Regions from separate parts of the Piscibacillus sp. B03 genome, predicted to be linked through region 2. Evidence: a T-box and tRNA genes for the amino acid it is inferred to sense, from the RefSeq annotation. Region 2 holds a T-box; the other holds one or more tRNA genes.
What was found. A T-box is a leader RNA that pairs with one kind of tRNA and senses whether it is charged. The one in region 2 lies ahead of pheS (phenylalanine--tRNA ligase subunit alpha), so its partner is inferred to be a tRNA-Phe.

Region 1 (12,247 bases), on a different contig from region 2:
CACCCCGATTAATCTTAAACCCCCTATACACCTGCTCCAACAACACCAGCCTCATCAACTGGTGTGGATAAGTCATTTTGCTAAACGAAATCGCGAAATCACTTCTGCTTTTCACATCATCACTTAACCCTAACGAACCACCTATCACAAACGCGATCTTACTTTTGCCATACGTCGCAAGCTCGTCCAACTTCTTTGCAAAGGCTTCGGATGTTAACATCTTGCCTTCTATTTCTAAGGTAATCACATACGTATCTGTGGATAATTTGTTGAGAATCTTCTGCCCTTCTTTGTTTTTCATGTCTTCTTTATCTGCATCGCTCAAACTCTCGGGCGCGTGTTCATCTGGTACTTCTTCTATTTTGACCTTTGCATAGGGTTTTAGCCGCTTAAGATACTCTTCAATTCCTTGTTTTAAATATTTTTCTTTAAGTTTTCCGACTGAAATAATCTTGATATCCATATGTAGTTCCTCCTTCAACCACTTCCATCCACAATTTTATCAAAAATATCCACAATTGTTGTGTGTATTTCGCTATTATACGTTAATAACTTGTAACTTATCTACAAAAACGCCACTTATCCACAAGTTTATCAACATATCAACATATGTTCGCCTCGTATTTAGTAAATATAATTTTTCTTGACACAATATATGCTTTTTATTTAAATATTTACTCACAATTTGTGCATAACTAGCTTAATTCTGTGCATAACTTACTCACTACTAAAAAACTCCGCTCAGAATCCCGAGCGGAGTTTCATGTTTAGTTACTTTGTGCAACGAGTGTGATTGTTGTTTCTTGAAGTTCACCGTCTCTATAAAACGATACTGTAACTTCATCACCAGGACCAACTTCAGTGAATAGATATTGTCTTAACTCAAGAACGTTCCTGATTTCTGTATCACCCATCTTAACGATGACATCATACTGTTCTAATCCTGCTTGATCGGCTGGTGACATTCGTTCAACACCGTCGACAATTACACCATGTTCTACATCATTTGGTAAATTTAATGTGTTCTGCCAGTGATACTGTGGTACATCTGACAACGAGAAGATTTCTACACCCATATAGGCACGAGTAACCGAGCCATCTTCTTCTAAGTCTTCAATCAGTGGACGAGCAATGTCAATTGGAATAGCAAATCCTAATCCTTCTAACTCAGTTGAGGCATACTTCATAGAGTTAATCCCAATTAATTGGCCGTCCATGTTTACTAACGCTCCCCCTGAGTTACCTGGATTAATGGCTGCATCAGTTTGGATAACTTCTGATTGCCAGTCGATATTTCCATCACCATTAAAGTCTTGTGGGATGAGTCGATCTTTACCACTAATAATTCCTTGCGTTACAGACCCCGCAAATTGAAGGCCAAGTGGGTTCCCAATGGCTAAAACTGGTTCTCCAACTTTTAGATTATCTGAGCTACCTAATTCAATGACTTGATCAATATGTTGAGCATCGATCTTTAGTACGGCTAAGTCGGTATATACATCGCCACCGATAACTTCCGCTTCTACTTGTTCTTCATCCGAAAACACGACTTCTACAGAGTCAGCACCTTGAATAACGTGGAAGTTAGTTACGATATAAGCGGAATCACCGGCCTGTTTATAAACAACCCCTGAACCTACACCACCTTGCTGCGATTCTGATTGTCCAAAGATACTTTGTTGTTTAATATTTACTACACCAACAACTGTGTTTGAAACGTTTTCAACCACTTCTGTGATTTGTGAATTTAGTTCAACATTAATTTGTTTATTCTCTCCATCACCAGAAGGAGTTGACTGGGTTGATTCTTGTGTTTCCTCGCTTAGTTCATAAGGTAATAAGTTAGCTTGTACTAAAATCGGTAATGATAATAAAATAAGAACTGCACCTAATAGAGCTCCGATGATAGTAGGCATGAGCCAGCTCCGTTTTTGTTTGTCACTTCTCATATGATCATCGTAATAACCCATGAATGACACCTCACTATATCTAGTAATTAAATGTAACACATAGGCGTTGGTTTAGTTGGACTCGTATCTTCTAATGTCAGTTGTTCGCCAACTCCAACATCATGTTTCTTAAGGATTTGCTCGACGCTCATTCTTGCAAGGTCTATCATGTTATTATCTTGGCTTAAGTGCCCTAAATAAATATGCTTTGTCTGATCTCCAATGACATCTAGCATGGCTATGGCCGCATCCTCGTTTGAAACATGTCCTTTGTCACTTAATATTCTACGCTTAATGTTCCAAGGATATCCACCCATTTGCAACATCCCGACATCATGGTTTGATTCAAACAAAATTGCGTTTGAGTTTTCTACTGTTTTTTTCATACGTTCAGATACATAACCTGTATCTGTTAATACGGAAACTTTCTTACCTTCATGATGAAAAACATAAAACATTGGATCGATCGCGTCATGAGAAACACCGAAGCTCTCCACATCGATATCACCAAAAGTTTTTACGCACTCCATATCAAATTGAAATTTCTGTTCGGAGCTTAGTTTTCCTATATGAGGCTCCATGGCACTCCACGTTTTCTCATTGGCATAAATCGGTAAGTTAAAGCGTCGTGCGACAATCCCGACACCTTTAATATGATCACTATGTTCATGGGTAACTAAAATTCCGTCTAGTTCATGAGGGTTAATTTCAACGTCAGTTAGTAATTGCTCTACTTTCTTACCACTTAACCCCGCATCGACTAATAATTTGGTTTTGTTTGTTCCTATATAGAAGGCGTTCCCCGTACTCCCTGATGCTAGAACACTAAATTGCAGTGTCATGTTTGTCTCACTCCGATATTAAATCTTGTATTTCTCTCTTTAAAGCTTCTTTTCTCTCTGTGACGAACTTTTCTTCATCATGTGATACGAATTGACCTTCCATGGCATTGACAAAGAAATGATCCTCTTCATTTACGATAACATCCCATGTCGGGACAAATACTTGTACTCCATCATCTAGTGGCACCAATGTTTGGTAACCCAAGTCTAGTGTTACATGGCTGTCTGAAGGAATGACGGTGTTTGTCCAAACGCTAAAAACTGCATTGATGGGGTCCGTTACAGTCTGTTCATCAGGACGGTCCTCAAGTTCGTCTAGCATCGTTTGTCTATACTGGATGGCGTCTCCTTCTTCATTTAACAACACAATTAATGTTGCTGATTCATTAAAATAAACCGTCTTTTCATTCTGTCTTTGGAAAAATAACAGAACTTGTTCATCTTCATAATAATCCCAAAAAACGTATGAATCGCCTTTGAATACCTGTGATTTGATGGATTCTATTGATTCATTTAAATCATTTTCTAAATCTAAGGACAATGGTTCAATAAATTCACTTGCAATGACTTCCATGTTAAAAATAGATGGTTCACCATCAAGTACATCTTCTAATGGAAGTACTTCATTTTGACTGGAGGTTAACCCAATCTGTTGATTATCAGATGCCTCTTCAATTGCGAGCAAATCTTCTTCAGTTAACGTATATCTTGGAGCTGATACATACGATTCCTTTTGACCTTTTTCAGGTAAATCATACGTAATTCCATACTCTGATAACTGTTCCTCAACTGGTGATTGTTTTTCTAGTGGGTCATAATTGCTTGTTTCGATTTTTTCTAAAAACTCTTGGACTAAAAATAAATTTAACACCAAGAAGCTTATGATGAATATAGTTTTAATTTGGCCCCATTGCAAACTATTCAACCCCTTGGTTCATAAGCTGATCGCTATAAGCACTTAGTGGCAGCCATGAGTTAGATAATTTAATATACCATTCTGGCTCTAGTGATAGTACATTCGACGTTGAGTTTGGTCTTGTCGTTAATGTATAACCAACTCGCACTTGTTCAATTGAACTTAATGAAATGTTATTGACATTCTGTAATGTTTCGTAGACAGCATCTCCTGAAGGTAACGTAGTTCTCTCATAAGTAATATTATTAATTTTGAATAACGGACGTTTTAACTTATTAAGTTCATTATTCCCCCACACTTGTTCCATTACAGTATAGTTCATTTCATCATAAATCGGATAGTTGTTAAAATACATCCGATATAATACTGAACTTAACGGTCTTTCTTGAATATCATCTAGAATGAAATCATTGGTCCAACCTAAATGGTCATTGGTTAAACTTAAACTACGACGAATCATATCCATTGTTTCTGACGGTTCAGTTTCTGAAGATAATGGGTTTATGAACTCCATCCGTTCATCTTGATCATTAAACACACTATACGTCTTTAACGCTCGTGTACCATCAGTATAGTGAATGCTTTCATTTAACGGATTAGATGATGTCGTTCTGACCACTGATGGGTCTCTAAATAATGCATTACGCATTAAAATTGGATCAATATTATCTGTTAATAACGCATGGCTTGTGACAGGAATCTCTTGAATAGGTAAATAGATTGGTACGCCACTACCAAAGTCATAACTATTTAATTGCACGATTCCTTCTTGACGGTTAATGACATCTTTTAGCCTATCAAAAACGCTAGTAGATTGAATCTCACCAACTAATACGCTATTTTGTTCTTCATTGTCTGATGCAAAAACTACCCTTACGTCATTTGTTTGTTCTTGAACGTGAAGAAATAGTCTATTAAAGGTTAAGTCACCCCAGTTTGTTTGTTCGAGGTTAACTGCAAAGAGCTGATTGATTAAATTCATAGGCACATCTACTGGATAAAGAATTTCTAGACTTTGAAACTGTTCAAACCCAGTTAGTTGAAAATATGAACCTAATACGTCATGACTTTCCTCCAGATGTAGTTCTGAAGTGAATTGCCAAGTCAGGATTTCTTCATATAATTCGCGTTCTTGTTGTTTATCAATTAATTGTTTATGAACCTGGTAATCATGAAAAATAATTTGATTAGGTGAGATGACCTCTCTTACCGTTCGTTCTTCACCATCTAACTTGGACTCATCAATGTAATCAGTCTGTTCAATTGGCTCAAAATCAGGCTGATATGTCCATAAGGCATAAGTTAATAGAAGACTAGATGCAACTAGTAGAAATAAAATGACTGATTTTATATGTTCGATCATTTACGTTGCCCCCTCTTCTTCTGCATGAGAGGTAACCTAAACGTAATGGTTGTTCCTTCATTCACTTTACTTTCTGCCCATACCTCTCCATCATGCGCCTCTATCAAATCTTTTGCAATTGCAAGTCCTAGACCTGTACCACCAAGTTGTCTCGACCTCGCCTTATCAGCACGATAGAAACGGTCAAAAATTCTATCTAGCTTCTCTTCTGGGATTCCAACACCTTCATCTGAGATTTTAGTTAATAATTGATGCTTTTCTTCAACAACTTTTACAACAATCTCTCCACCCTGTGGTGAATATTTTATTGCATTGGAAATAATATTATCGAGTACTTGTATAATTTTATCTTTATCAATCCAAACTCTATAATCTCGTTTCGGTATTTCTCTTGATATCGTTATATCTTCTTTCAAGTTCAACTCAAAACGATCTACGACATGATGGATAAAATCTATATAATTAACACGCTCTTTGTGCAATTGATAGTCTTTATTATCCATTTTAGACAATTGTAATAAGTCATTTACCAGACGGATCATACGTTCAGTTTCTTTTTGTGTGACAGATAAGAACTTTGGAGCAATATTCTCATTCTTCCAAGTTTCACCATCAGTTAATGCCTCTAAATAACTTCTCATCGTTGTTAAAGGTGTTCTAAGTTCATGAGATACATTCGCAACAAAGTCTCTTCTTTCTCGTTCGATCTTCTCTTGTTCAGTTACATCACTAATAACGGTAATAATACCGCTCATTTCATCATTCTCATCTTGGACTTCAGAGAAATTTGCACGAACTAATAACAGTTGATCGCCTTCTGATAAATCCAATATCGTACTTTTCATATCTTTTAACTCATTAACATCTGAGACATCTTCTTCTATACCAAGTAAATCGATTAAAGATTTACCCTGTATACTTTCTTGCGTCATATTAAGCAATTTCTCAGCTGGAAGGTTCATTAAGATAACCTCACCATACTCATTTGTTGCAATTACGCCATCAGTCATATTGGTGAGGACTAGACTTAATTTACGCCGCTCTCCTTCGGTTGAAGCCTGCGCTGCCTTTATCTTATCATTTAACTCATTGAACGTGATTGCTAATTGGCCGATTTCATCTGTTCCATACACATTAACCTTCTTAGAATAATCACCTTGTCCCATCACTTTAGCTTGTTTACGCATTTCAGAAATCGGTTTAGTAATTGTCCTAGCGACTAAGACACCTAATAAAGCAGAGACAGTGACCGCAAGCATCGTTCCATTCGCAAAAATACGAATAATTTCATTCATCTGTGAATAAATGCCTTCCATTGAAGCTTCAACTTTAATGGCACCAGCAATTTCACCCGAACTCTCATCTCGATAGATTGGTGATGAAATAACTAATGTACGGTGCCCGTTATCTTGGTTATACATAATGGTTTCTTCTATGTTACCAGATAACGCTCTTTGAATACGCGATTCAGTATTACGCTTCCCTATGTTGATTTGCTCAAACGGATTGGTAGTCCCAATTACACGATTGTTTTCATCAATGACCTCTATCTCGTTAATATCCTCTGAAGCATAGTCATTAATGATGGTTTCTACATCACTTTCTAAAGAAGGCATATCTTCGGTTCGGTCTTCTACTTGTATAACTTGACTCAGATTGTAAGTTAATAATTCCACACGATCATTAATTGACTCTGTGAAATTTTCTTTTAACTCTGTTTCTAATTGTTGGGCAAAGTAAGTTCCAATAACTTGGATTGTAATTAAAATCAGAAGTATATAGACAACGATCATTTTAAGTTGTATGGATTTAAAAAATCCCCAAAATGCCCTCATAAACGATCTACTCCTGTTCAGGGTTCCTCATGTAGTACCCAACACCTCTTCTAGTCACAATCCAGTTTGGATTACTTGGGTTCTCTTCGATCTTTTCTCTTAAACGGCGAATCGTTACATCTACTGTTCTTACATCACCGTAATAGTCATAGCCCCAAACGGTTTCTAATAGATGTTCTCTTGTCATAACTTGCTCAAGATGCTTGGCCAAATATAAAAGTAACTCAAACTCACGGTGAGTTAAGTCAACAGGCTCACCATTACGTGTAACTGAATAATTCTCACGGTTAATCTCTAGAGCACCTACTTTAATGTTTGGCGTTGAAGATGAATTTTGATTTTGGTCACTTGCTGACATACGTCTAAGGTTTGCTTTAACTCTTGCAATGACTTCACGATTACTGAATGGTTTTGTAACGTAATCATCAGCACCTAATTCTAAACCAAGTACTTTATCTATCTCAGAATCTTTAGCTGTTAACATAATAATTGGCATTTGAAAGTCTTTTCGAATTTCACGACAGACTTCCATACCATCTTTTTCAGGAAGCATGATATCTAACAGAACGATATCTGGTTCTTCTGACTTGGTTAGCTCAATAGCTTCTTGTCCATTGTAAGCCACCACAACTTCATAACCTTCATTTTCTAAGTTATATTTTAAAATATCTGCAATTGGTTCCTCATCATCTACTACTAGTACTTTATAACTCATACTGGTATGCACCTACCTCTTCATAAGTTAATAACCTATAATGATTATTTTACAACAATTTAATTCAAATGTCTTACCATGTCATATTAAAGTAAGATTACGCTATATATTAAGAAAAGCGCAAGCGCCCGTTTAACCACGCAGTGACTGGACCGACTAAACTGAGATAAAGGAAACACGACAAGCGTAGCGAGTCAATGTTGACTTATCGTAGGTTTAGACGGGAAGTCACCCAGTGATTGGGCGCATTGCGCTAGACAATACTACACGACATTATTGATCAAAGCTAAAGTAAAATTTTATACTTCTTATCTTTTGATAAAACCTCTAGCCTAGGCTAGAGGTTATTTATTAATAATTCACGTATCCAGTTGGGTTTACGTGAGATCCGTTTTTGATGACTTCGAAGTGTAAGTGAACACCTGTAGATCTTCCAGTTGAACCCATTACTCCGATCTTTTGACCACGTTGAACTGTTTGACCATTGTTAACACTTATGCTTGCTAAATGCGCATATACTGTTTTCAAACCATTGTTATGGTTAATTGTAACTTTATAGCCATAAGCACCGTCATAACCAGCAAACGTTACGGTACCGTTGTCAGCTGCTTTAATTGTACGGTCACTTACACCAGAAATATCTATTCCTTTGTGGTAGCTCCCCCAACGCTGTCCCATATGGCTAGTGATAAAACCTCCAACAGTTGGTTTAGCAAACTGTCCTGAACCTCTTGAAGGAACTTCTTTAGTACCTTTCAAGACAACTTCTTCCTTAGGTTCCTTTACCACTTCTTCATCAATTTTCTCTTTTTCAATTACTTCATTGTTTTTAGTTGTGACACGATAGGTGATTTTCTTTTCACCTTTTTCACCTTTTTGATCAATTTTTGTCTGACCTTTATATAGTGAGTCAGTATTTTCTGTTACAGTCTTGAAATCAATCGACTCTGTTTCCGTTTTTTCAACTGTATAGCTTACATTTATAAAAGGTTTATCAGATTCAACTTTAACTTTCTGTCCTACTTGGACTACAGAATCTTCACTTAGTTCAGGATTCATATCTATTAACTGTTCAACTGACAAATCATACTTTGAAGCAACTTGACCTAACACTTCATTTTCTTGAATGGTATGTATCGCTTCTCCCTTAGTACCACGTTCAAGCATTTTCTGTAATTGTTCAACTGATAGTAATTGATTAGGATTAATTCCTTCTTCAAAGACTTTAAGATTCTCTGTTAAGCCGATATCTAATACAACTGTACCATCATCTAACACTAGTTTAGAATCCTGTTCTTTATTTTCATCATTTTCTTCTTCGTTAGATTTAGTAGCTTCATCTTTCGGAAGGTGATTCAAGATTGGTGAAACAATTTGATCGTCTTCCATTTTTAGAAATTCAATTTCTTGATCCAATTCATCTGGTAGATATTTATTTACTACATTATTGATTGCTTCATTAGCATCGCCCAGGTCATTAACATATCCTATAACTTCATCTTTCATTTGTAGTTTAATTGCAGCAGCGTTAAACGTTAAGACATCTTCCAAATGTCTTTGAACTTGTTCGGTTTCATCTGAGGAAGTAAATACAACCTCACTAACATAGTTAATATTTTGCTCCGGAATTAACTTAACTCCTTCATATTCCTTTTGAGCTGTATTTAATTGACTATCTATGAAACTTTCAATATCTTCTTTATCTTTAACTGTTCCAACATGTTGATCATCAACATATACATGGTAGACTTCTAGAAAACTAGAATCAATCGAATCAGCATACACTGACCCTATGGCTACACCTGAGCCTAAACATGTTACTATTAATGTTTTTTTGACCATCGACAAGTTTTTAAACTTTTGAAGGCCACTTTTAACTCTCCCAATCAGCTTTTTCACGACATTTTCCTCCACAATACGAACTATGTATTTATTTATAAATTAAGTAATTATACAAACTTCTCGTATACACATATATAATCTACCATAACTAAATTATATAATTAAACCTTTGTTTACATTTTGTAAACAACTTGTATAGAATCTAGAAAAATTTAGAAATTATCTTGATTCTTATTACTCTATTAGTGTAAAAGTACAATATATATAACAGAAAATTCTGAACTTTAACATTCAGTGAAATTTTACTGTAAACTTTTTGTACTAACTTGTCTAATAAAAGAAAAAACACAGGTTTACTGTGTTAAAATGGTGGCTCGGGACGGAATCGAACCGCCGACACACGGATTTTCAGTCCGTTGCTCTACCGACTGAGCTACCGAGCCATGCTATGTTATTAATTTGTCATTTAGTCAAGTTTTGACTAAGATTGTGCTCGTCGCGTTGCAAGTACCTTCGGCGAAGCCTACGCTCCTCGCAAAACCTACAAAGAAGCTTTTCAGTGATGTTTACGGTCTTGCTCTACCGACTGAGCTACCGAGCCATGCAATGTTATTCAATATGTAATGGCGGTCCGGACGGGACTCGAACCCGCGACCTCCTGCGTGACAGGCAGGCATTCTAACCAACTGAACTACCGGACCAATTGATGAGGACAGCGTTAATATTACCACAGGATAAAACATTTTGACAAGCTTATTCAGTATTTTTCTTTCTAAAATATTAAAGTTTAACAATTCAAACTATTAATGGACAAGAACCAACTTTTGTTGAATTCTTGTCCATACTTAACCTTACTCATATATTTCGTTCAATACAATAGTTTGTTCGCGGTCAGGTCCAACTGAAAAGATCGAAATGTTGACCCCGATTAATTCTTCAATGCGTTTAATATAATTTTGTGCTTGTTCAGGTAACTTTTCAAAGCTACGAACTTGAGTAATATCCTCTGTCCAACCTGGTAACTCTTCATACACGGGTTTACAGGCTTTTAACTCCTTCGAGCTAGCTGGGTAGTATTGAACTACTTCTCCATCTAGTTCATAACCAACACAAATTTTAATTTTATCTAAACCACTTAGAACATCTAGACAGTTTAGTGATAAATCTGTTAATCCACTTACTCTTTTTGCATGATTGACAACTACTGTATCAAACCAGCCGACACGTCTTGCTCTTCCTGTTGTTGTCCCATATTCATGTCCAACACGTCTGATTTGTTCACCTATTTCATCGTGTAGTTCTGTTGGAAATGGTCCATCCCCTACACGAGTTGTGTATGCTTTTGATACGCCTACTACTTTATTAACTTTATTTGGGCCAACGCCACTTCCTGTCGCAACGCCTGCTGCAGACGTATTCGACGATGTTACATATGGATAAGTTCCTTGGTCAATATCCAACATAACACCTTGTGCGCCTTCAAATAAAACGTGGTGACCACTGTCCATAGCTTGTTCAAGCTCCAAGGATGTTTCTACTATGTGAGCCTTTAACAGCTCACCATATCCTAGATACTCATCTAAGATTGAAGCCACATCAATAGGTTTTTTATTATAGACCTTCTCAAACCAAACGTTTTTCTCTTCAACTTGTTGTTTAATTTTGTCCTCTAATGTGTCTGGTTCTAGTAAATCTGCCATTCTAATTCCGATTCGATTGATTTTATCTGAGTAAGCTGGGCCAATGCCTTTTTTCGTTGTCCCGATTTGCTTGTCTTTTCCTTTTGCTTCTTCTTGTAATCGGTCTAACTCCATATGGTAAGGCATAATCACATGGGCTCTGCTACTAATCTTCAGCTGATCAACTGTCATACCGCTTTTTTTAACATAGTTCATTTCTTCAAGAAGTTTTTTAGGATTGATCACCATTCCATTCCCTAAGATGCATACTTTATTAGAATTAAAGATGCCAGATGGGATTAGGTGTAATTTATATGTTTTATTTTTAAACTGGATGGTATGTCCAGCGTTGTCTCCACCTTGATAGCGAGCTACAACATTTGCTTGTTTAGCGAGGAAGTCTGTAATTTTACCTTTACCTTCATCGCCCCACTGTGTCCCAATTATTACTGCAGTTGTCATATGAGGACCTCCTAATATTAAGAAATAACAATAACACCAAAGATATTTTAACAGTAATTATGTTATCAATCAATAAATGACGAACATTATTGTATAAAATTAGTTTTTTATACGCCTTTTATCAAACAGACAAGATAACTTATACATAGTTTAGGCAAAAAAACCCCTCTTAATGAGGAGTTTCTATGCAGGTGGTATATCCGCTTCATTATATTTTCGATCTAAATCAACGAATTTATTATATTCTTTTACAAAGGCCAATTCTACAGTGCCAATTGGTCCATTTCTTTGTTTAGCAATAATTATCTCAATAATATTTTCTTTCTCTGTATCGTCATTATAATAATCATCACGGTATAAAAATCCTATAATATCTGCATCCTGCTCGATACTTCCTGATTCACGGATGTCAGACATGATTGGACGTTTATCTTGTCGTTGTTCTACTCCACGTGACAACTGAGATAATGCAATCACGGGTACCTCTAACTCACGTGCTAATGCTTTAAGTTGACGTGAGATCTCTGATACTTCCTGTTGCCTGTTCTCACGACTAGAGCCGCTTCCTTGGATTAACTGTAAGTAGTCGATTAACACCATACCTAATCCTGATTCTTGCTTTAAGCGACGGCATTTTGATCGAA
Region 2 (12,247 bases):
GAACTGGAAAATTTAAACGTTCACATGCTTTCACTAGTCACTTATTTGCAAATAAATCGACTAAACAGAAGCGTAAACTACGTAAAAGTGCAATGGTTTCTAAAGCGGACGAAGGTCGTCTAAGCAAATTATTACCTTACAAATAAGACTTATTAACGGATAGATTTAGGAGGGATTACAATGCCACGTGTTAAAGGTGGAACAGTTACACGTAGAAGACGTAAACGTGTATTGAAATTAGCTAAAGGTTATTATGGTTCGAAAAGAACGTTATTTAAAACAGCAAAACAACAAGTAATGAAGTCAGGTCAGTATGCTTACCGTGACCGCCGTCAGAAAAAACGTGACTTCCGTAAATTATGGATTGCACGTATTAATGCGGCAGCTCGTATGAATGACATTTCTTACAGCCGTTTAATGCACGGTTTAAAGCTAGCTGGTGTTGAAGTTAACCGTAAAATGCTAGCTGACTTAGCTGTTAACGATGAGAAAGCTTTCTCTGAATTAGCAGAACAAGCTAAATCAGCTCTTAAATAATGAACACAATGCCCTGAAAGGATTAGTCCTTTCAGGGTTTTATTGTATCTGAAAAGGAGAACATTACATGGATTATATTTGGTTTTATTTAATCATCATCCTTAGCCTAATTGGATTTGTTTGCATGGGTCTAGATAAACGGAAAGCAAGACTGCATCAATGGAGAATACCTGAGAAGACATTGTGGCTTTTGGCCATCTTCGGTGGTGCGCCTGGTATGTGGGTCGGCATGAGTGTTTTTCGACATAAAACACATCACTCGACTTTTAAATTTGGGTTGCCTATATTAAGTGTTCTTGTTTTGGGAGTCGCTCTTTACTTGTCATAATAGCTCGTCTTATGTCATATAGTTATACAAGAGGGATAAAAGGAGGGGTAGTTATGAATAATGCTTTGGTATGGGCACAGGATACAATGACATCAACAACGTATGTGGCACCTATGCTATTTATCCTTTTTCATATCATTCGTCCTTTCTTATTTATTCCGGTAGCATTTATTTGTATCACAGGCGGCTTACTGTTTGGGCTAACCTATGGAGCAGTTTATTCATTAATTGGCGTGACGTTATCAAGTCTTATATTCTACTTTTTCATTAAATCTATGCCAAAACTATTTAATCGTTTTCACAGGCTTCGTGAGAAAATGTTTGGAAAACATCGTGAGTTAACCATTCCGCAAGTGTTGTTATTACGTGTAACACCATTTATTCACTTTCATTTAGTATCTATTTTACTGATAGAAATGACTCGTAATTTTAAAGAGTATGCTAAGCTATCTATTTTATCCAATGTACCGCTGGCGGTCATGTATACGTCATTCGGACAGTGGTTTCAAACTCTTCATTTCCATCATGTACTGATACTAATGGGGATCATTTTATTAACGTTTTATTTATTAAGGAAAAAAGAGATTGTCTTGAAATGGGAAGACTTCTTTGCACCTGACCTCCAAAAGTAGTGAACATGTGTTTTGTCACATGTTATACTATCTTTTAAGGAGGTTTTATTATGAAGTGGGACAGCCTTTATGAACTACAAAGGAAATTAGATAACGACATTTTAGAACGTAATGATTTAACAAGAGAAGAAGTGATGGATGATAAGATCTTAGCGCTAATTGTTGAAGTTAGCGAACTAGCAAATGAAACACGTTGCTTTAAATATTGGTCACAAAAAGGCCCTAGTGAAACGTCCGTCATTCTAGAAGAATTTGTAGACGGAATTCATTTCTTGCTTTCAATTGGTATTGATTATGGCTATCTATTCAATGGCTCGCAAATCTCAACACAAGATTATTCATTAACTGATCTATTTCATAAATTATATGGAAAAATTAATCGGTTTAAATTAAATCCTACAAACATGCATTATCAAAAAATGTTTAGTACATACTTAGAAATTGGTCTAAAGCTTAATTTTACTGAAGAAGATATACATCAAGCTTATTTAGATAAAAATAAAGTTAATCACGAGCGACAACAATCTGGTTATTAGTTTTGTGAAATGTTTGAAAAACCTTTATAATGGAAAAGGTGTAAACTTTATATTAGTTAATTTATATAGGAGGTAGAGCATGGCTAAATTAGATGAAACACTTACTATGCTGAAAGATCTAACAGATGCCAAAGGGATTCCTGGGAATGAAAAGGAACCGCGTGATGTCATGAATAAGTACATAACGCCACATGCGGATGAAGTGACTCAGGATCATTTGGGTAGCTTAATCGCGAAGAAAACTGGTGAGGAGAATGGACCAAAAGTTATGGTCGCAGGTCACTTAGATGAAGTTGGTTTCATGGTGACTCGCATCGATAAAAATGGCTTTATCTTTTTCCAACCAGTTGGTGGTTGGTGGAACCAAGTTATGTTAGCTCAACGCGTTACTATTATGACGCGCAAAGGTGACGTAACAGGTGTAATTGGTTCTAAACCACCACATATCTTATCAGCTGAAGCACGTAAGAAACCGGTTGAAATTAAAGATATGTTTATTGATATCGGGGCTGCAGACAAGGAAGAAGCAGAAGAATTTGGTGTCCGCCCAGGCGATTCAATTGTTCCTTATTTTGAATTCACTCCGATGAAAAACGATAAGGTGCTTCTTGCTAAGGCATGGGACAACCGTATTGGTTGCGCAATTGCCATTGAAGTCCTTAAGCGTCTGAAAAATGAATCACACCCTAACGTTGTTTATGGTGTAGGAACAGTTCAAGAGGAAATTGGTTTACGTGGTGCAGGTACTTCTGCACATGCTGTACAGCCGGACATCGGCTTTGGTGTAGATGTAGGAATTGCTGGGGATATGCCAGGTGTGGATGATAAAGATGCAGCAAGTGAATTAGGTAAAGGGCCTCAAATTGTTCTTTACGATGCATCAATGGTTTCACATAAAGGCGTCCGCGACTTAGTCATCGATACAGCAGAAGAGCATAATATTCCATTCCAATACGAGTCTATGCCTGGTGGTGGAACTGACTCAGGTAAGATTCACTTAACTGGTGACGGTGTTCCATCATTATCTATTACAGTACCGACTCGTTACATTCATTCACATGCAGCTATGCTACATCGTGATGATTTTGAGAATACAGTTAATCTACTTGTTCACGTCATTAAAAAATTAGATCGTGAAACAGTTGAAAACCTAACTTTTAACTAAAGTGAAAAAGCTGTCCAAACAAATTGGACAGCTTTTTTATCGGTCCCTTTTCGGAATTTATCGGTCCCTTTTCGGAATTTATCGGTCCCTTTTCGGAATTTATCGGTCCCTTTTCGGAATTTATCGGTCCCTTTTCGGAATTTATCGGTCCCTTTTCGGAATTTATCGGTCCCTTTTCCCGAATATATATCGATCCGCGTTAAGGGAAATAACCTCATGATATAAATAGCACCAACCGGATGTGATTGGTGCGTTACATAATAGGTATTAAAGTTTTTGTGCCTCTTGTTCTAAAATCGTTAGCATTTGATCTTTTTCATCTTCATTTGCACTTTGCCAAATCATCTCGAATAGCACACCTAGACCCGGGAGCATTTTCTCTTCTCCACTTTTAATTGCGTCTAAAATGGTTGCTTCTAATTCTTCTTCATTATTTCCAGCAATATTACTTTTAATGGCTTTTCTTAAATTTAAATCCAATATGGTCACCTCTTTTTAATTATACATTTTACGTGTAGTTTGACCATTTCATACTAAACTATGTATGATGGTATCAAAAACAAATTAGGAGAACTGTCATGATTGAATCAAAACAGAATAAAAACATTAAAGAATGGAAAAAATTACATAAAAAGAAATATCGTGACGATCATGGTCAATTTCTAGTTGAAGGTTGGCATTTAGTTGAAGAGGCTATAAAGAGCAACTGGATGATTGAAAACATTATTGTTACTGAAAATGAAGAAATACCAATTTCGTGGAGTCAGAATAACGTGACGTTGGTCAGCGATGATGTGTTTAAAGACTTATCACAAACCGAAACACCACAAGGGATCATGGCAGTTGTTCATCAAAAAGAGGAGCTCCCAAAAGAAGCGTTTCGAAAAGTTTTATTATTAGATGCGGTTCAGGACCCTGGTAATGTGGGAACAATTATTAGAAGCGCTCTAGCATTTAATATAGATGCCGTGATTTTAGGAAAAGGTACAGTCGACCTGTTTCATGATAAAGTGGTTAGAGCGACACAAGGTGCGATATTCCATATTCCCGTCGTACGTGGTAATTTATTTCATTGGATTGAAGAGCTTAACCAAAAAGATATCCCTGTATATGGAACTGCCTTAGAACAAAACGCGAAGCCATTGAATAGCATTAAAACAAATGATTTTGCTGTTATAGTAGGGAATGAAGGAAATGGAGTTAATCAAGATATTCTGGATCAAGTAACAGAAACGATTTATATTCCGATTAATGAAAACAGCGAATCATTAAACGTGGGTGTAGCAACTAGTATAGTGCTATATCACTTTACACTTCTGACTTGATAAAATTTGAAATATTATCTATAATACATTTTAGATACAATTGAATGTTTAAAAGCTGTGAATGAGACAAGTAAGCTTTTTTGTTTATTGATTAACAGGGAAGAGTACCTCAGACTGAAAGTACTCTATCAATTGAAAAGCCGAATTTCACTCAGGAGCTGGAACTTGGACCGTTAGAGCGTAAAGGTTTCCCGGCAGTTCGTCCGTTATCGAAATGAAGTGGATTACGAAGCATGTAATCAATTAGGGTGGTAACACGGAATCAAACTCGTCCCTTTGTTATAGGGAGGAGTTTTTTATTTTGTAAAATTTTTTGAGGAGGATCAAGGGTGAAAGAACGTTTAAAAGAAATTAAAGCAGAAGCGTTGGAACAAATTCAATCAGCTGTAGATGAGAAGAAGCTTCAAGATGTTAGAGTCTACTTTTTAGGAAAAAAAGGTCAGATTACAGAAGTGCTAAAAGGCATGGGTAAACTCTCTAAAGAAGAACGCCCTGTTATTGGTCAATTAGCAAATGAAGTTCGCGATGAAATTACAGAGGCATTAGAAAGCAAGCAAGCGAAGTTAGAGCAAGCTGCTTTAGAACAACAACTTAAAGAAGAATCGATTGATGTGACGTTACCTGGTCGTCCGGTGCAAGAAGGTGGACCCCATTTATTAAGAAAAGTCATCCGAAATATTGAAGATCTCTTCACAAGCATGGGATATGCGGTTGCAGAAGGACCAGAAGTTGAAACAGATTTTTACAACTTTGAGTCGTTAAACTTACCAAAAAATCACCCAGCTCGTGATATGCAAGACACCTTTTTCATTACGGAAGAATTATTAATGCGTACGCAAACCTCACCAGTTCAGGCTCGTACGTTAAGAAAACATGAAGGTAAAGGGCCTGTAAAAATCATTTGCCCGGGTAAGGTTTACCGTCGTGACACAGATGACGCAACACACTCACACCAATTTACACAAATTGAAGGGCTATATGTAGATGAGAATATCCGTATGAGTGATTTAAAAGGGACATTAAACACATTTGCAAAGCACATGTTTGGTGAAGACCGTGCGATTCGTTTACGTCCAAGTTTCTTCCCGTTTACTGAACCATCAGTTGAGATGGATATCTCTTGTAAAATTTGTAATGGCGATGGTTGTTCGGTTTGTAAAGGATCGGGCTGGATTGAAATTCTAGGTGCAGGAATGGTTCACCCGAACGTCCTTGAAATGGCAGGTTTCGATTCGAAGAAATATTCAGGATTTGCTTTTGGAATGGGTCCAGAGCGAATTGCGATGTTGAAATACGGTGTTGAAGACATTCGTCATTTCTACACAAACGACATTCGATTCTTAAAGCAATTCCACGGTGTATAAGGGAGGAGTGAATAAACGATGTTAGTATCAAGGAAATGGTTAGAACAATACGTTGATTTAGACGGAATTCATACAAATGATTTAGCAGAAGACATGACAAAGAGTGGTCTTGAAGTTGAAGAGGTTAGAGGCCCTATTTTAAATGATGACAAGATTGTTGTAGGTTATGTCAAAGAATGTGTGCAACATCCGAATGCGGATAAATTAAATTTATGCCAAGTAGATGTTGGAGAAGGTGAGTTAGCACAAATTGTATGTGGAGCTCCGAATGTAGCTGAAGGCCAACACGTTATTGTTGCAAAACCAGGTGCTCGTCTTCCGGGTGGCTTGAAAATTAAAAAAGCAAAACTACGTGGAGAAGCATCGGAAGGGATGATCTGCTCATTACAAGAATTAGGTTATGATGAGAAAAACGTTCCTGAAGAATATAAAGATGGTATATATGTGATTCATCAAGAGGTGACAGTTGGAGAACCAGCTTGCCCTTTATTAAACCTTGATGATGAAATTATTGAAATTGAGCTTACGGCTAATCGTTCTGATTGTTTAAGCATGATCGGAGTCGCTTATGAAGTAGCGGCTATTTATGAAAAAGAGATTAAGTTACCTGAACCAGATGTTCTAATTGCTCAAGAACCTTCAAGTGACTATATCTCAGTAAAAATTCAAGATCAAGAGGCTAACCCTTATTATGGTGCATGGGTTATTAAAGATCTTAAGGTTCAATCATCACCTCAGTGGTTACAAAATCGATTAATCAGTGCAGGGATTCGTCCTATCAATAATGTAGTTGACGTGACGAACTATGTTTTAATCGAGTATGGTCAGCCATTACACGCATTCGATTATGACCGTTTTGATTCAAAAGAAGTTGTAACCCGTATGGCGCATGAAGGTGAAACGATTAAAACATTAGATGGAGAAGAACGTGTTCTAACACCTCAACATTTAGTCATTACGAATGGAAAAGAAGCACATGCCATTGCTGGTGTGATGGGTGGAGAAGAATCGGAAGTTCAAAATGATACGACAACAATTTTACTTGAAGCGGCTTACTTCAACCCTGGTGTCGTACGTCAAGGTTCTAAAGACCACGGGCTTCGTAGTGAAGCTAGCGCGCGCTTTGAGAAAGGTATCGATATTACAAGAGTAAAAGAGGCAGCAGCAAGAGCAGCTGAATTATTAGTAGGTATTGCTGGTGGAAAAGTACTTGGTGAAATGGTTGAGGCTGGATCAACTGAATGGACACCAACATCAGTAACGTTTAACGCTAGAGAAATTAATCAAAAAATTGGAACTGAGATTACAGTTGATGAAATGAAGAATATCATTGAGCGTTTACGTTTCGACTATGAATTAAATGGTGAAACATTTACAGTAAAAGCACCAGCTCGCAGGCAAGATATTGCTATAAAAGAAGATATGGTGGAAGAAATAGCGCGTATGTATGGTTACGACCGAATTCCATATACATTACCTGTAGGTGTCATGAATCAAGGAGGTTTAACCAAACGCCAGAAGCTTCATAGAGAAGTTAATCACTATTTACAAAAAGCTGGATTAAATGAATCCTTAACTTACTCCTTAACAAAACAAGAATGGTCAAATCAATTCGTTAGTCCTGAGATTAAAGAGCAAAACTATGAACCAGTTGGATTAGCATTGCCTATGACAGACTTGCACAGCCACCTGCGGTTAAGTGCTATACCTGAACTATTATCTAGTGTTCAACATAATGTCGCACGCAATCAGTACAATGTTGCTTTATATGAAATTGGTTCAATTTACTTGCAAGAACAAAAAGATGAACAACCATCAGAAAATGTTCGAGTTGCTGCAGCCGTAACAGGTCTATGGGAAAACCATCCATGGCAAGGAGAGAAGAAACCTGTTGATTTCTTTACCGTTAAAGGGATTTTAGAGGGGTTATTTGATCATTTATTAGACGAAGAAGTTGTGTTTGAAAAGGCTGATTTAGACAGATTACATCCTGGCCGTACAGCTGTTATGAAGTTGAAAAATGACGTGATTGGTTACGTTGGCCAGCTGCATCCTTTAGTGCAGAAAGAATATGACTTACAAGAGACTTATGTATTTGATCTAAACTTAGATCAAGTTTTAGATGCTGTTACGAATAATGAGTCATACCGTATGATTTCGAAGTACCCTGCAACTGCACAAGATTTAGCATTTGTGGTAGACCGTGATTTACCTGCAAAACAATTAGAAAAAGCGATTTTAGAACAGGGTCAACCTCATTTAGAGTCAGTACGTGTATTTGATGTTTATCAAGGTGAGCATATGGAAGAAGGTAAGAAATCCATTGCATTCAACCTGTTATTCCAAAATGACGAACGCACATTGAAAGATGAAGAAATAGAGGAAGCAAGACACACAATTGTTAAACATCTTGAAAAAGAATACAGTGCTGTATTAAGAGGATAATTGAAATAGCCGATGTTAGGTTATAATACCTAACATCGGCTTTTTTACTTCTTGTATCGCTAAGTTCTCACCATATTAAGGCGAGGTTTCGTCGAATAAGGCTCTCCAGAATGTCTGTAATGGCAACTTAAGCTTTTCCCTGTGCCTTCTTTGTATTGGCAAAATGTACTTTTGCCACTTTGTCTAAATAATCGTGACCCTTCATACTGATGATCTTTTTAATTTGCTGATCGACAATTTTAGAAGCGCCTTTTTGTAAGTCGAAACCTATGTCCTTCGATAATCGATTGATTTCGTATATAAAACGATACCTTGCAATCATTGAAGCTGCTGCAACGGAGGTTGAATAGCTTTCTGCCTTAGTCATAAATGTTAGCTCTGAATGTGATGTCTCACCTGTTGCTTTAACATGATTGTAAAAGATTTCAGGTTTACAAAATTGGTCCACCAAAATACCGCTTGGTTTAATGGTATTGTCCATCTTAATTAACACATTCTTAATCGCATGGTGATGCATCCAAGCTTTCATACGACCTTGAGTCCAGCCGCTACGTTGTAGTTTGTTATATTTTTCATTACTTAAAGTTAATGAACTATAAACGATATCGGTTTTAAGGACGTCTTTAACAATAGACTTTATTGTTGGGTCCTTCATCGTTTTTGAATCTTTGACCCCTAATTCCCGTAATAATGCTTGTTGTTTTTCAGTGGCATACACTGCAGCGACCGTAATTGGCCCAAAATAATCGCCCGTTCCTGCTTCGTCCGACCCAATGTGATCCTTCTTAAGAAAACTCGGTAACTGTTCATCTGTTTTTGTCGATTTAGAGCTGGAGTTTGATGCGGTGCTAGTATCCCATTTATTAGCTTCTTCAGTGTGTTGAGGACCTTGGAACATAACTTTACCAGATTCGTATGCAGTTATTTTGCAACCATTCATCGTGGCAGCTAATATTGAGTACGGTGGTTTATTGGACTCACGATAGGGTGAGTAATAGTTAACTAATTTTTTCATTTCATCAGGTTTAAGTTTTATGACAGATTGTCCCATAATTAGGCTCCTTTTTTTATACTATAATTATTATATCATGCTGTTAAAAACTATGAATCCAAAATATCTACTTTCCCAATTCTATTAAAACGTGTTACTATATGGTTTAGAAATGTATTTGAGGAGGACTCGTGATGTCAGAGTCAAGTAAAAACAGAATCACAGTCGAAATAAATAACCGTAAATTCACCGTTGTTGGTGAAGAGTCTACTGAACATATAAAAATGGTAGCAAGCTTAGTTGACCAAAAGATGGAAGAATTTCGCTATGCTAAGCCTTCTTTAGATACATCACAGCTCGCTGTACTAACTGCTCTAAATACTATGAGTGATTACTTAAAATTAAAAGACGAATACAATGCACTAGTGCAGAAAGAAAGGAAGAAGAATAGACGATAAAATGGTTAGTTTAATACTCTTTATACTACTAATATTAGGATTTTTAATCGGTTTAAAACGTGGTTTTATACTACAAATATTACACCTGACAGGATTTATAGTAGCTTTCGTCATAGCGATCTTGTATTTCAGAGACTTAGCTGAACACTTAGAGCTTTGGATTCCATATCCACAACTTAGTGAAGATTCGTTTTGGGGAGATTTGTCTAATTCTGTAGATTTAGAACATGCGTTTTACAATGCTATTGCATTCTTTGTTATTTTTATTGTTATAAAAATTATTATGCAGATTGTAGCTAATTTACTAGATTTTGTTGCTCATTTACCAGTGTTAAATAGTATCAACAATTTGCTAGGAGCAATTTTTGGATTGATAGAGATGTATGTGATCTTATTTGTCATTCTTTTCTTTGCATCTCTAGTGCCAATGGATACGGTGCAAGATTTAATTAATGACTCTACCCTGGCTACATTTATAATAGAGAAGACGCCTGTTATTTCAGAACAATTAAAGGATAAATGGTTTACAACTTTAAATTAAACTTTGAGAGGTTACTCAACAACTGAGTCAACCTCTCTTTTGTATGTAGTTATTACATTCTGTAAAGGTGGTTTATTCATGGATAAAAAACAAGTGATTAAACATTTAGAGACCATTGCAACATATTTAGAACTAAAAGGTGAGAATGCATTTAAAATATCTGCTTATCGAAAGGCTGCACAAGCTTTAGAAAGAAATGATCGATCGTTAAATGAAATTGATGACTTTGGTGCATTATCAGGGATTGGAAAAGGTACTAAAGCAATTATCGAAGAATATATAGAACATGGTGAAACGAATACTCTAAATGAGTTAGCAGAAGAGGTGCCAAAAGGATTAATCCCTTTACTAAAGATTCAAGGGCTAGGTGGTAAAAAACTTTCTAGACTATATCAAGAACTAGGAGTGATTGATGAAGCCACTCTTAGAAAAGCGTGTGAAAATGGTGAAGTTGAATCTATGAGCGGGTTCGGCAAAAAGTCTGTAGAAAAAATCTTAAAGGCTTTAGATGATGCAGGCTCACGACCAGAACGTTTACCAGTCTCGTATGTTATACCAATAAAAGAAGAAGTCGAAGCCCAGCTTAGACAAGTTAAACATGTATTAGATTTCTCAATAGCTGGTTCATTACGTCGCTTGCAAGAAACCGTTAAAGACCTTGATTTTATCATAGCTACTGAACACCCAGAAGAAGTTGCAGAACAACTTGTCCAACTACCAAATGTGTTTGAAGTTGTTTCAAAAGGTTTGACGAAAGTAACGGTACTGGTAGATGGTGAATGGAATCTTTCTGTTGATTTTAGATTAATTGAACCTGAGCATTTCATAACGACATTACATCATTTTACAGGTTCTAAAGACCATAATGTGGAAATGAGACGTCTCGCAAAAGAAAAAGGCTATAAAATAAGCGAGTATGGAATTGAAGACGTTGAATCTGGTGAAGTCCATACATTTACAACGGAGGAAGAGTTCTTTAATTTCTTAGACCTCCCTTATCTCCCGCCAGAAGTACGGGAAACAGGAGAAGAGTGTTCATATGAGGTGCTTCCTGAATTAGTTGATTTACATCACATTCGCGGTGATTTACACATGCACACGACGTGGAGTGATGGAGCACAATCAATAGATGAAATGGCTGAGAAGGCTATTGAAAAAGGGTACGAGCACATTATTATTACAGATCACTCTAAGTTTTTGCGCGTTGCGAATGGGTTAAATGAAAAGCGTTTAAGGGAGCAGCAACAGAAAATTAAAGAATGGAATGATGTCCATTCTGAATTAACCATTTTATCTGGTGTTGAAATGGACATATTACCAAATGGAGAGTTAGATTTTGATGAAACGTTCCTAGGAGAATTAGATTTCGTCATTGCGTCTATTCATTCAAGTTTTAATCAATCTGAAGAGAAGATTATGGCGCGCTTAACAGCTGCGCTGGAATCGCCATATGTTGATATGATTGCCCATCCAACAGGCAGGTTAATTGGCAAAAGAGAAGGATATCCAGTAAACTTAGAAGAGTTTATTGATAAGGCAGTTCAGACGAACACAATTATTGAATTAAATGCTAATCCCAATCGTTTAGACTTAACGTGGGAGTGGTTACAAGTGGCTCAAGATCAAGGTGCTAAAATCGCAATCAATACAGATGCTCACAACTTTAGAATGCTCGATGATATGAAAATTGGAGTACAAGCGGCACGCAAAGGGCTGATTCTTAAGGATACAGTTGTGAATACTTGGAGTATAGAGGATTTGTTAGGTTTTTTAAAGAAGAAAAAAGGTGATTAAAATGAACGAAAAAATTCTTAATCAATTAGAATTTTATAAAATAAAAGAATGGTTAGAGGGGCACGCAGCCACGAGTTTAGGTAAAGAATTAGCTCTTAAAACGTTTCCCTCCACTGAACTAGAAGAGGTTA

Region 1: it has a tRNA-Phe gene. The T-box ahead of pheS (phenylalanine--tRNA ligase subunit alpha) is inferred to sense a tRNA for this amino acid. The anticodon was not compared.

Annotation. Positions count from the first base shown of each region.
Region 1 is NZ_JBQQCO010000025.1:1,039-13,285, reverse strand. Features, by position in the region: gene rlmH (23S rRNA (pseudouridine(1915)-N(3))-methyltransferase RlmH) at 1-463, opposite strand, end outside; gene ACTWQB_RS14295 (S1C family serine protease) at 768-1,970, opposite strand; gene ACTWQB_RS14290 (MBL fold metallo-hydrolase) at 1,997-2,791, opposite strand; gene ACTWQB_RS14285 (two-component system regulatory protein YycI) at 2,799-3,707, opposite strand; gene ACTWQB_RS14280 (YycH family regulatory protein) at 3,709-5,070, opposite strand; gene walK (cell wall metabolism sensor histidine kinase WalK) at 5,067-6,905, opposite strand; gene yycF (response regulator YycF) at 6,913-7,620, opposite strand; gene ACTWQB_RS14265 (peptidoglycan DD-metalloendopeptidase family protein) at 7,972-9,519, opposite strand; tRNA gene ACTWQB_RS14260 (tRNA-Phe) at 9,830-9,905, opposite strand; tRNA gene ACTWQB_RS14255 (tRNA-Asp) at 10,087-10,163, opposite strand; gene ACTWQB_RS14250 (adenylosuccinate synthase) at 10,314-11,603, opposite strand; gene dnaB (replicative DNA helicase) at 11,787-12,247, opposite strand, start outside.
Region 2 is NZ_JBQQCO010000002.1:91,820-104,066, forward strand. Features, by position in the region: gene rpmI (50S ribosomal protein L35) at 1-146, shown strand, start outside; gene rplT (50S ribosomal protein L20) at 181-537, shown strand; gene ACTWQB_RS02110 (DUF1294 domain-containing protein) at 605-865, shown strand; gene ACTWQB_RS02115 (TVP38/TMEM64 family protein) at 919-1,497, shown strand; gene ACTWQB_RS02120 (dUTP diphosphatase) at 1,548-2,033, shown strand; gene ACTWQB_RS02125 (M42 family metallopeptidase) at 2,113-3,198, shown strand; gene sspI (small acid-soluble spore protein SspI) at 3,466-3,678, opposite strand; gene ACTWQB_RS02135 (TrmH family RNA methyltransferase) at 3,777-4,523, shown strand; T-box leader at 4,572-4,802, shown strand; gene pheS (phenylalanine--tRNA ligase subunit alpha) at 4,853-5,887, shown strand; gene pheT (phenylalanine--tRNA ligase subunit beta) at 5,906-8,332, shown strand; gene rnhC (ribonuclease HIII) at 8,460-9,383, opposite strand; gene zapA (cell division protein ZapA) at 9,518-9,781, shown strand; gene ACTWQB_RS02160 (CvpA family protein) at 9,783-10,322, shown strand; gene polX (DNA polymerase/3'-5' exonuclease PolX) at 10,401-12,116, shown strand; gene ACTWQB_RS02170 (endonuclease MutS2) at 12,118-12,247, shown strand, end outside.